One region of the Chryseobacterium sp. S90 genome, then DNA from elsewhere that is predicted to be linked to it. Evidence: riboswitches for the same ligand, from Rfam matches in the RefSeq annotation. Region 1 holds a riboswitch; each other region holds the start of a gene.
The links. Region 1 has a riboswitch for cobalamin ahead of ACLMCG_RS08520 (TonB-dependent receptor plug domain-containing protein). Riboswitches for the same ligand answer to the same signal wherever they lie in the genome.
Positions count from the first base shown of each region.

Region 2: it holds a riboswitch for cobalamin, as region 1 does, so the genes downstream of both, metE (5-methyltetrahydropteroyltriglutamate--homocysteine S-methyltransferase) here and ACLMCG_RS08520 (TonB-dependent receptor plug domain-containing protein) in region 1, are expected to answer to the same signal.
Region 3: it holds a riboswitch for cobalamin, as region 1 does, so the genes downstream of both, ACLMCG_RS03975 (hypothetical protein) here and ACLMCG_RS08520 (TonB-dependent receptor plug domain-containing protein) in region 1, are expected to answer to the same signal.
Region 4: it holds a riboswitch for cobalamin, as region 1 does, so the genes downstream of both, ACLMCG_RS13855 (TonB-dependent receptor plug domain-containing protein) here and ACLMCG_RS08520 (TonB-dependent receptor plug domain-containing protein) in region 1, are expected to answer to the same signal.

Region 1 covers NZ_JBLGCX010000002.1:169,549-172,714, forward strand. Annotated here, with positions in the region: gene pafA (alkaline phosphatase PafA) at 1-1,126, shown strand, start outside; cobalamin riboswitch at 1,254-1,431, shown strand; gene ACLMCG_RS08520 (TonB-dependent receptor plug domain-containing protein) at 1,463-3,166, shown strand, end outside.
Region 2 covers NZ_JBLGCX010000001.1:851,328-854,493, forward strand. Annotated here, with positions in the region: gene metE (5-methyltetrahydropteroyltriglutamate--homocysteine S-methyltransferase) at 1-1,173, opposite strand, end outside; cobalamin riboswitch at 1,349-1,535, opposite strand; gene ACLMCG_RS03930 (Lrp/AsnC family transcriptional regulator) at 1,731-2,192, shown strand; gene ACLMCG_RS03935 (enoyl-CoA hydratase/isomerase family protein) at 2,275-3,057, opposite strand; gene mmsB (3-hydroxyisobutyrate dehydrogenase) at 3,153-3,166, opposite strand, start outside.
Region 3 covers NZ_JBLGCX010000001.1:862,332-865,497, forward strand. Annotated here, with positions in the region: gene prpC (2-methylcitrate synthase) at 1-100, opposite strand, end outside; gene prpB (methylisocitrate lyase) at 103-999, opposite strand; gene ACLMCG_RS03975 (hypothetical protein) at 986-1,225, opposite strand; cobalamin riboswitch at 1,461-1,652, opposite strand; gene ACLMCG_RS03980 (hypothetical protein) at 2,145-2,687, opposite strand; gene ACLMCG_RS03985 (transposase) at 3,136-3,166, shown strand, end outside.
Region 4 covers NZ_JBLGCX010000004.1:413,417-416,582, forward strand. Annotated here, with positions in the region: gene ACLMCG_RS13850 (transporter) at 9-956, shown strand; cobalamin riboswitch at 1,048-1,233, shown strand; gene ACLMCG_RS13855 (TonB-dependent receptor plug domain-containing protein) at 1,341-3,166, shown strand, end outside.

The sequences.
Region 1 (3,166 bases):
TACTCCAAACGGAGCTTTCTGGTTTGATGACAGCACAGGAAATTTCATTACAAGTACATGGTATATGAATGATCTTCCTCAATGGGTAAAATCATTCAACTCTCAGAATCTTCCTGAAAAATTAGTAGCCAACGGTTGGAACACCTTACTTCCAATCAATCAATATACGGAAAGTGCACCGGACAATTCTTCTTGGGAAGGACTGCTGGGAAGTGCAAAAACACCTACTTTCCCCTACAGTAATTTAGCAAAGGATTATCAGGCTAAAAAAGATAATATCCGTTATACACCTTTTGGGAATACGCTGACATTGAAGTTGGCAGAAGCTTCTGTAGAAGGTGAAAAACTGGGTGGAGATAATATCACAGACTTCTTAGCGATCAACCTTGCATCTACTGATTATGCAGGTCATAAGTTCGGACCGAATTCTATTGAGGTAGAAGATGTTTATATCAGATTAGATCAGGATTTAGCAGAATTCTTCAATTATCTGGATGCTAAAGTAGGAAAAGGTGAGTATACGGTTTTCCTTTCTGCAGACCACGGTGGAGCGCATTCTGTAGGATTCCTTAAAGAGCATAAAATCCCGACAGGTTTCTTTGGTGAAGATGCAGAAAAAAATCTGAACCAAAAACTGAAAGATAAATTTGGAGCTGATAAACTGATCAATGCGATTGATAACTATCAGATTTATTTTGACAGAAAAGTATTGGCTGACAGTAAGCTTGAATTGGATGATGTAAGAAACTTTGCTGTAAAAGAAATTGAGAAAGATCCTACGGTTTTATATGCAGTTTCTGTAGATAAAGTTCAGGAGGCAAGTATTCCGGAACCCATCAAACAAAGAATTATCAACGGGATCAACAGACAGAGAAGTGGAGATATCCAGTTGATTTCTCATGATTCTATGCTTCCTCCATATTCAAAAACAGGAACTACCCACAGTGTTTGGAATTCTTATGATTCACATATTCCATTGATCTTTATGGGTTGGGGAGTTAAGCAGGGAGAAAGTAACAAAGCTTATCACATGACAGATATTGCACCTACGGTATCTTCCCTATTGAAAATTCAGTTTCCAAGTGGAAATGTAGGAAACCCAATTACAGAAGTTATTGGTAAATAATTGCATACGATTATTCTATGATACATGGCTGCTTTCAACCGAAAGCAGCTTTTTTTGTGAGTTATTGCTTCAAATTTTCAATCTGATACACTCTCATCTCACTTTTTGGCAAATACATATAAAAAACTATCTTTGCAAAAATTTTGGTTTCCAGTATTTTGGAATGAAAAGGGAATCGGGTGTAACTCCCGGACTGTCCCCGCAACTGTAAATCGCAATAAAAGTTTCTGCAAACAGCCACTGTCTAAAACGGGAAGGAGCAGAATGCGAAAGTCAGGAGACCTGCCGGAATTATAATAAAAAAACATATTGCTTTCGGAGGAAAAGTAAAAGAGTATGGATATAAAAAGATCTTTAGTACTGCTTTTTTCATCTTATGGCTGTTTTCTTTTTGGACAAGAGAAAACCATTGACACTATTTATGTCTTCGACAACCAGATGAATAGGGTGAAACTTTTTCATCCCGTAAAAATAATTTCGGCAGAAGAGGCCGAGAAAAACTCCAGTAATCTTTCTGAACTTCTGAGATTTCAGTCACAGGTATTTATCAAAGAAAATGGCCGTGGAGCTGTTTCTTCACCTTCTTTCAGAGGAACTACTGCCCAGCAGACCGCCTTTGTATGGAATGGGATTAATATCAACTCCAGCTTCTTAGGACAGGGAGATATCAATAATATTGCTTTGTTCGGATATGACCAGATCGGTATAAAAGCCGGCGGAGGAAGTGTAGTCTATGGAAGTGGTGCTATCGGGGGAAGTATTCACCTTAATAATACGCTTGATTTTAATAAAGGCTTCCATGGTTCTTTATTTTCTGAAGTTGCTTCTTTTAATACCTATAATAATTTTGTAAAAGGTTCTTACAGCAATGATAAGTTCAGTTTTAAAGCTTCAGGAAATTATTCTGTAAGCGAAAATAATTATGAGGTAAGTGATCTGAATTACATCAACAGAAATGGGAATTATTACAATACAACCTTCAATGTAGGAGCATCCTATAAATTGACGGATGATCATAAAATTTCGTGGCAGAGCCAGTTCTTTGATTCTTCACAACATTATCCAGTGTATGAAGAAACGGGAACAAAAACAAAATATAAAACACAAAGTATAAGAAGCCTTCTTTCCTGGGACTGGAATAAAACAAAGTTCAGCAACTCTTTTAAAGCTGCTTATACAGAAGAAAATTTTCAGTATTTCGGTTTGCTAAACCTGCCTAAATCCAGTGGCGGAACAGGGAAAAATTACATCTTTAAAAATGATTTCAATTACTTCCTGAATTCTAAGTGGAATTTTAATATTATCGGAGAATTTCAGATCAATAAAGGAGAAGGATATGCGAGCGGAATATCCAATGTCAGCAGAAATGTTGGTTCCGTTTCCGGATTGTTGAGGTATTTTGCAACTAAAAACCTGCGTTTTGAAGGTGGATTCAAGAAAGATTTTGTAGAGGATGTGAAGTCACCGTTTATGTATTCATTCTCCGGAAAATGGAGTGCTGCAAAATGGTATGATGTAAGCGTTAATGTGTCAAAAAACTTCAGATATCCGTCATTTAATGATATTTATTATGAACCGGGAGGAAATAAAGAGCTGAGACCGGAAACCTCTACTCAGGTAGATATGACTAATGAGTTCAAAGTAGGGGATTTCAGACTTACTTTGTCTCCGTATTATATGAACATTACAGATCTTATTGCATGGCTTCCTACGGCCAAAGGATACTGGCAGGCATTCAATGTCAATAAAGTTGAATCTTTCGGATTAGAATCTCAGCTGTCTTTTAGTAAACAATTGGGTAATCATAAATTCAGAGCGAATGCAGGATATTATTATGCAAGATCCATTGATAAAGAAACGCAGCTTCAGAGGCCTTATGTGCCTATGCATAGAGGAAGTGCCAATATAGATTATGAATACAGTTTCTTTAAGTTTTTTGCACAGGGATTACTGAATGGTGTTACCTATACCACAAGTGATGAAAAGAGATCAGATGCCATAGATCCTTATTTTCTTTTGAATATGGGTGTTTCAGCAACT
Region 2 (3,166 bases), on a different contig from region 1:
GCTTGCAATTGCTTTTTTATTTTCTTCAAAAGAGGCAAGAATCTGTTCATTTCCTGTTCCGGATGCCAGTTCTTTAAGTGTTACGACTTCGGCCACTTTTTGTTTTGCAAAAGCCAGCCAGTTTTTAATTTCCGGATTAAGAGTGATTTCAAAATCCAGATCACACGGTGAATGAAGTAATGAAGAGGAAGGAGCGATTAAAACTCTTTCAGATCCCAATTTCTCAACTGCTTTTCTGATGAAAGACAAAGATTTTTCAAAATCATTTTTCCAGATATTTCTTCCGTCAACTACTCCTAATGAAAGGCTTAAGCTTTCCGGAATACCATTCAGGATTTCATCCAACTGTTCCGGGTTTCTTACAAGATCCAGGTGCAATACATTCACAGGTAGTGATGCCGCAAGTGATTCGTTATCATTTAATCCTTCAAAATAAGTAGCCACAATGAATTTCAGTTTCGGGAAACGTTTTCTTATTTCGGTGTAAACAAAATAATAGGTTTCTTTGGCTTTCTCCGTTAAATCCAACGCTAGAAAAGGTTCATCAAACTGAATCCATTCTGCTCCCTGCTCCTGAAGTTTGGTTAAAATTTCAATATATACGGAAAGAAGATTTCCAGCCAGATCCAGCTTATCAAATCCTTCTTCTTTTTCTTTTCCTAACAGAAGATAAGAAACCAGCCCGATAATTACCGGTTTTGCATTGATTCCCGCTTGTTTTGCTCCTGCAAATTCATTGAAAATTTTATCTGAACTCAGTTTAAACTGCTGATTTTTATAAAACTCGGGAACGATATAATGATAATTGGTATCAAACCATTTTGTCATTTCCATTGCAGTGATATCCAATCCTTCTTTCTGGTATCCTCTTGCCATAGCAAAGTAAAGATCCAGCTCAGAGTTGTTTTTTTTAAGCACTACTTCATGATAACGTGTAGGAATTGCTCCCACCACAAGGCTCATATCCAATACCTGATCATAGTATGAAAAATCATTACATGGAATAAGGTCTATTCCTGCTTCTTTCTGAATGTTCCAGTTTTGGTTACAGATCGTTCTGCCTGTATTCAGAAGTTCTTCCAAAAGGATCTTACCTGACCAATATTGCTCGCAGGCTTTTTTGAGTTCTCTTTTGCTACCAATACGCGGATAGCCCAGAATGTGAGTTTGCATTTTTAAACTTTTTAATTAAACTTAATGGTAAAGTCCTTTTAAAATGCTTCGGAATGTTTTTACGGATAAAAATTTCAGGGATCACGATATAACAAACAATACAACTTCCCTCACAGAGAAAATGTATACATCCGATATATCATCTGTATGACCCAAAAGCTTCAGACCGCGAAAGCATTGTCAATTCAGTAAAGGCAGGTCTCCTGACTTGTAACGGTTTCCGTCATCCTTCCCGCTTTTGGCAGTGGATATGCAAGGACAGAAACCTTTGGCATGTTACTTACAGTTGCGCGACAGCTCGTGATTCTCACACGATTCCCTATTAATCTACGTTAAGTAAAACCTTTCCTGTTTGATGAAGTATCTCTAAGGAACTGTACTTTTAACGATGACAATAACCATCATTAAAAGTTTTTAATTTTGTGTAAAATTAACAATACAGAATAAACACACAATCAAATACAATTAATTAAGCAAAATAATCTTTTAAAATCATCAATAAAAGCATATAATTCTTTACATTTGACTGTTTTTATAATCTAAAAGAATATTATTCTGTGGAACAACTTGATGATAAGGATGTACAGCTGCTTAGGCTGCTCCAGAAAAATGCAAAACTGACCGTTAAAGAGCTTGCAAAGGAAGTGAACCTCTCCACTTCACCGGTTTTTGAAAGAGTAAAAAGATTGGAACAGGAAGGATTTGTGAAAAGATATGCTGCTGTTCTTGATGCTGAAAAGCTCAACCGTGGATTTACGGTTTTCTGTCAGATCAAGCTGAAAATTCACGACAGATCTATAGGCTATGACTTTGTGAAAGAAATTTTAGAAATTGAAGAAGTGGCGGAATGTTACAATATTTCCGGAGATTTTGATTTCCTTCTGAAAGTTCAGGTACGGGATATGAAACATTATCAGGATTTTGTGTTTAACAAACTGGGATCTGTAGATTCTATCGGGAGTACCCACAGTACGTTTGTTATGGCTGAGGTAAAAAACAATCATGGACTGACCATTTAAATAATGGAAAAACAGAGAATTGAAAATAGAAGATGATACTTAAGTTAAACCATGTTATTTCAATTCTCTGCCTTCCAGTTCATTAATTTCCTTTAAAGTCCGGGCTTCTTTTTTGTATGAATGCCCCGATTCCTTCATTATGATCTTCTGTTGTAAACAATTCCCCAAATAAAGCGGCTTCCTGCTTCAATCCGTCTGTGATATGCAGTTCAAATCCGGTATTTAGCGACTGTTTCGCTTTTGCAACGGCTACAGGTCCTCTTGCAGCAATTGTTTCTGCCAATTTTTGAGCTTCGTTCAGCAACTCTTCGGGAGCGAAAACATGATTGACAAAACCAAAGTCTTTACAGGCCTCCGCGGAATAAAATTCTCCGGAGAAAACCATTTCCCTTGCTTTGTATAATCCAATAGCTCTCGGAAGACGCTGGGTTCCGCCAAAACAAGGCAATAATCCTAATGTCACTTCAGGGAGTCCAAATTTTGCTTTTCCACTGGCAAGAATAATATCACAGGATAATGCCAATTCGCAACCTCCTCCCAACGCAAAGCCATTTACAGCGGCTATCACCGCAAACGGAAGTTCTTCAATAGCGTTAAAAGCTGTCTGCGCAACAATTGAAAACGCCTCTGCTTCTTCGGGAGTCATCTGCTGCATCGCTTTAATATCAGCCCCTGCAACAAAAGCTTTTTCTCCGGAACCGGTAATGATTAATACTCTGATATTTTTATCTGATTTTACCTGGTTAGCAAATGATTTCAGCTCCTTTAAAACCTGTTCATTCAAAGCATTTAAGGCCTGCGGACGGTTAATCGTCAGTGTTCCGATGTGACCGTTTTGTTGATATAGTAATGTTTCAAAAGTCATTTTTAGTTGATAGTTGATAGTTGATAGTTGATAGTTGATAGTTGAAAATTATTAAAAAGTGTTCACAGACAGTATTTTATATTCTGTTCAAATTTTTAAAGACCTCTGT
Region 3 (3,166 bases), on a different contig from region 1:
CACTTTTTCCGACACTGCAAAGCGCAGTATTACCTGCTGCTACCCCTGAAAGCGCAACGCTTTTTTTAGGCTTAAATGTGGGTTCACTGTTCGTTGACATTATCAATTATTTTGTTTAAAAAGGTTGTCTAATTTTTGTTCATAGTCGTAGTATCCAATGCTTTGATAGAGTTCTTCTCTGGTTTGCATGGTATCTAAGACATTCGCCTGTGTTCCGTCTTTACGAAGGTGTTCATATACATTTCGAGCAGCTTTATTGGCTGCACGGAAAGCCGATAGCGGATAAAGAATTAATCCCACACCTGCATTTTTTAATTCTTCCACAGTATACATTCTGATCATCCCGAATTCTGTAATATTAGCCAGCACAGGAATCCCTGTAACTTCAACAAATTTTTGGTAAAAACTTAAGTCAGGAACAGCTTCTGCAAAGATGAAATCTGCTCCTGCTTCTTTATAGGCTACCGCTCTTTCCAATGTTTTTTCCAATCCTTCATTGGCAAAAGCATCAGTACGGGCACCAATTACAAAATTATCATCGGTACGGGCATCTGCAGCAGCTTTCAGTCTGTCTACCATTTCTTCTTTGGTTACCACTTCTTTTCCCGGGCGGTGTCCACAACGCTTTGCACCTACCTGATCTTCAATATGCAGGGCCGCAGCACCAGCTTTAATCAGAGACTTTACGGTTCTTGCAACATTGAATGCTGAAGGCCCAAATCCGGTATCAACATCTACCATGAGTGGTACATCGCAAACATTCGTAATACGCTGAACATCAATCAATACATCTTCCAGCGTGGTAATCCCTAAATCCGGAATACCCAGAGAACCTGCAGCAACACCTCCTCCTGAAAGATAAATTGCATTGAAACCTGCATGCTGTGCCAACAGCGCATGATTGGCATTAATGGCTCCAACAATCTGAAGGGGATTTTCTTTTCGCATGGCCTCCCGGAATTTCAAACCGGGAGACTTCAAACTTTCACTTGTAGTCATTATAATATTTATTGTTTAGTTGAAATTTGTCCACAGAAAGCCATGAATAGGCATAATAATGGTCACTGCCACTCCATAAGGTGATGGTAAAAATGAAATCAAATGAAAGCTGATCTATGTTATTCGTTTTTTGTAATTCGGAATTATACACCATTAATTCCCTACACACCTGTTTATCTCCAAGTCTGCTGCTCCTGCATAAATAATCGAAATCGAATGGGTACATTTTTCTAACTTTTTATATTGATTAAATCCTCATAAAAAGTTCCTGGTAAGCTTCACAATGCCTGTGAGAAAGAAAAATATGGAAAAGGAAAACACGATGAATACATGATAATGAAAAGAGCATACTACTCCACTACTTATCTGTATCACAAAAATAACACGAGCCGACAAAATATATTGATCCCACTGTTATCCATATCGTATCATACCTGACTATAAGCTTCAGACCGCGAAAGCATCGTCAATTCGAAATAGGCAGGTCTCCTGACTTGTAACAGTTTTTATCGTCCTTCCCATATAGCTAGGTATACAGTGGACCTTTTTTGATAAAAACCTTGATGTTACTTACAGTTGCGCGACAGTTCGTGATTTGCACACGATTCCCTTTTAAGACACAGCTAAGTGTAACCAGTTTCGGTTGATAAAGAAGATGTTAAGAACTCCTTGGTGGTAAATATAAGTATTTTATAAAAACACGAAAGATATTTTATGCAAACAATAACGATTTAACCATAACACACTGGTTTTGTTATTATTAAAAATATTTTTTTACTCAACAAACATTGTAATTTAGATTATTCTGCTCGTTCTTCGTTACTAAATTCTTAAGATATGTAGTAAAAAAATGAAACAACTTCAAAGAAACAACTTCCTTGTTGTCATTTTCCACCCTGGAATTGAAGTGTTTTTTTTAACAATTTTTTAAGGGATAGTGGATATTTATCTTTTGATATTAAATGATCTTTTTTATATCATTTTTTAGTCATCCAATTTTAATTTTTATTCTTCAATCCATTTTCTGAAAGCAGCTATATTTCTTTGTAATCAGAAGGGTTTTTCTGTACTTTTATTTGGAATGAATGGATAGAAAAAATCCGCCAAAAAGTGGCGGATTTTATAGTATTTGAAAGTCTGTAAAATTAATTGGCAGCCGGATCAATCAGTTCTGTGGTAAGCCCTAGAGATTTTAGCAGGTTTTTATTGTCAAAAAACAAGGTTGCATAATGTTTCCCTTTCTTAAAAATCAGTTTTGAACCTCCCGGAAATTCACTGTCTGCACCAAGTTTTTGCGTTTTAGCATTGTATTTACTGAACTTGGTTTTGCTGTCCTGCAGTGTAGTTTTATTCATGATAAGACCAAATGGAAGTCCTTCTATCACTACGGGCTTATTATCAGAAATGGTAAAAAACATCTCATCAATCACAGTGTTTTTCCCAAGGCCGCAATACAGTTCCAATCCTGTTTTTGTAGGCCATTTTGCATATTTTTCCTCGTTGGCATCTTCATAAAACACAGGTTTCATGTTCAATGCTTTTGATATTTTATCGGGAGTCTGCGGAAAAATAAATTCTGAATTTTTATCTAATAAAGAATTTAGAACTGCTGTTTTCTGTGAAAATGCCGTGATACTTACCAGTTGAAAAAAGAAAATTAAGATGAAAGTTAATGGTTTCGTCTTCATGGATTATTTAAATGTTAATGATTGCTAAAGGTATTAAAATTTACTTTATCCGATTACTACAAAACGACAATTATATGACCTCTTTTCCTTAATTTACTTGCAGAACTACAATAAATCTTCCATTTCTCTTTTGATATTTCATAAGTGCAATCTTTTATTGTGTCAACTTTTATATATGATTCCGATAGCAAATGAAAGCTAATTATTTTTAATTTATTCTGTAAAAATCAGGTTTAATAATCCGATTCAAAAGTTTATATATTTCATAGACCACTTTTCCCCAAAAGTCAAAATTAACCAGCAAATAACAAAATTCGATAAGTTTCGACAGTTTTCGACAGCTGCGACATCCCCCATATTTAAGCAATCTTAATAATTTTGCATACGATTTGAAATGGTGTAGTCCGCTTCAAATATTTTTTAAAAAAACACAAATTAATACTAAAGGATGATTCACGATATCAAGAATATTCACATGG
Region 4 (3,166 bases), on a different contig from region 1:
TAGAAAACATGAAGAAGATTATAGCAATACTAAGTTTAATGGTATTTAGCCTGAACCAGGCCAATGTGATTAGAGACAGCGTGTATATTGCACCGGAAAGCTTTAGCAGATTTGATTTTGACGATGATTGTGATGCTTGCGGCTGTGCAGCTGGTAACGGATCTTCCGGATTTGAATCTTTACTCAATCCACAGTTTATCGGAATCAAATACTTTGCACAACATTACAAAGCAAAGGAGAATTTATTTGTAAAAGACCTTACACAAGATCAATACTTCAATACTTTACAGCTTTGGGGGAAAATTCCCTTGACTAAAAAACTGAGTGTTTATGCAAGCCTGCCCTTTCATTTCCATGAAAAGAAAACCATGCAGGGAGATATCAAAATCAATGGAATCGGAGATCTGAATCTGATGGGAATTTACCAGCTGATGAATTCTAAAGATAATTTCCATCACATAAGCGGAGGCTTGGGAGTGAAAATTCCTTTGGGGAAATTTGATGAAAAAGGTGCATCCGGAGTTAATCCGAGTTTTCAATTGGGAACCGGAAGCTGGGATTATCAGGCGGCTTTGAATTATAAATTTCAAAAGAATAAAGTGGCTGTATTGGTCAATACAGATTATACGATCAAAACGGAAAATAAGAAAAATTACCGTTTCGGAAACCAGTGGAACTATGCTGCGACAGGATTTTATCAGGTTGCCGGAAACGAAAAGTCAATCTTTTCTGTAAAAACCGGAGTGCAGGGAGAAGTGTATGCACAGAATAAACAGTTTGATGAAGCGCTGCCCAATACTGCGGGAAGTGCTTTGTATGGCAAACTGGGATTTGAAGCTTCTTATAAAAAACTGAGTCTGGGAAGTGAACTCATGCTTCCTATGTATACCCATTTGGCAGGTGGTGATATTGAAGCAAAATCCAGATTCAGTATTTTCCTGAATATTGGAATTTAAAATAAACCCCTTTTTAATAATGTTAAAGCTCCTTCGGGAGCTTTAATTGTTTATGAATCATGAATTTAATTGGGGGTTAGGAATAATTTTTTATCTTTGCCCGAAATTTGGTGAGCCATAAAAAGCTCTTAAAAGGGAATCCGGTGAAAATCCGGGACAGACCCGCTGCTGTAAGCTCCACACCAAGATTTTTGAAGAATATATCCACTGTTTTTTAATGGGAAGGATTTCAAAAATGGAGTAAGTCAGAAGACCTGCCAGAAAATAATCGTTTGACGCTTTCGTGGAATAAAGCTTAGGACATCAATGATTCTGTGCAGTGACAGCTGTGCTTTGTCATTGTTTTCTTATACCATTAGCGTCATCATTATCCTAAATGAGCTAATGGCGGCAAAACTAATTACTTCTACAATTTATAAAGCTGTTTTCACAATACTGGTGATGACATCTCAGCTTTTATATTCCCAAAAAAAGAAAAATGATACGCTGAAGGAAGAATCCATCAAGGTGATCAGTCTCTACAAAAAAAATTTTAAAGAAATCATTCCGGCACAAACCATCCAAGGGGAAGCACTTGAAAGACTGAACAGTCATTCTGTAGCAGATGCGCTGCGGTATTTCTCCGGAGTTCAGATTAAAGACTATGGTGGAATAGGAGGGCTGAAAACCATTAACGTCCGAAGTCTCGGAAGCCAGCATGTAGGAGTCTTCTACGACGGAATTCAACTGGGAAATGCCCAAAACGGTCTTGTTGATCTGGGAAGGTATTCTTTGGATGATCTTGAAGAGATATCATTATACAACGGGCAGAAAAGTGAAATCTTCCAACCGGCAAAAGATTTTGGTTCGTCCGGATCTATTTATTTACAACCTAAAACTCCTGTGTTTAAGGGAATAAGGAGAACCAATCTTGTAATAAGAGCAAAAAGTGCTTCCATTGATCTTTTCAACCCGTCATTCCGATTGGAGCAGAAAATTTCAGACAGAGTTTCAGCCAGTTTCAGCGCAGAATTTATGCAAAGTGACGGAATTTACAGATTTCGATATGCCAAGAAATATCCTGACGGACAGCAGGCTTATGACACGATCGCAAAAAGACAGGATTCAGATATTAAGGCAAAACGTTTTGAAACTTCTTTAAATGGAACTTTGAATAATGGAAGCTGGAATATCCGTGGTTACGGTTACATTTCAGACCGCGGAATGCCGGCACCTATTGTGAACGGCCGTTTTGGAGGAAGAGGAGCGAGACTTTCCGATGAAAATTATTTCGTACAGGCCAATCTTCGGAAAAAACTGTTCCCAAAATTTGAAACACAGCTGAAAGCAAAATTTGCCTACGATTATACCCATTTTATGGATACCGTTCGTTCGCAATCTATTATGTATACGGATAATGTCTACATCCAAAGAGAAGTTTATCTTTCTTCATCCAATATCTATTCAATTACTCCCAACTGGGATGTGAGCCTGAGTGGAGATTTTCAGTACAATAATCTGGACGCCAATCTGGATAACTTTTCTTATCCTACACGTTATACTACATTAGTCGCTTTGGCAACAACCTACCAGTGGAACAGGTTTAAAATTCTGGGAAGCCTTTTGGGCACATTTACCTTTGAAGAAGTAAGAAAAAACAAAAGACCGGGAGATAGCAGAGAATGGAGACCCGCTGTATTTATGAGCTACCAGCCTGAAATAATTCCTGAACTTACCCTCAGAGCTTTCTATAAAAGAATTTTCCGACTGCCTACTTTCAATGATTTATATTACACGAATATCGGAAACACTTATCTGAAGCCGGAATTTACCAATCAGTATGATGTAGGATTTACCTACCAGAAAAACTATAACAATCATTTCTTTAAATCTTTTTATGCTAAAGTAGACGGCTACTACAACAAAGTACAGGATAAAATTGTCGCTGCTCCTAACGGAAGTATGTTCCGCTGGCTGATGATGAACCTTGGATTGGTGGAAATCATTGGTGCTGACGTAAATGTTCAGGCAGAAATGCAGTTGGGAAAAGTAAAACTGAGGCCATTACTTTCTTACACCTATCAAAGTGCAAGAGATATGACAGACCCTGAAGATACATTTTACAAAAATCAGATTCCTTACACACCATGGCATAGCGGATCATTTGCACTGATGGCCGATTATAAAGACTGGAGTTTCAATTACAGTGCAATGTATGTAGGAAAGCGCTA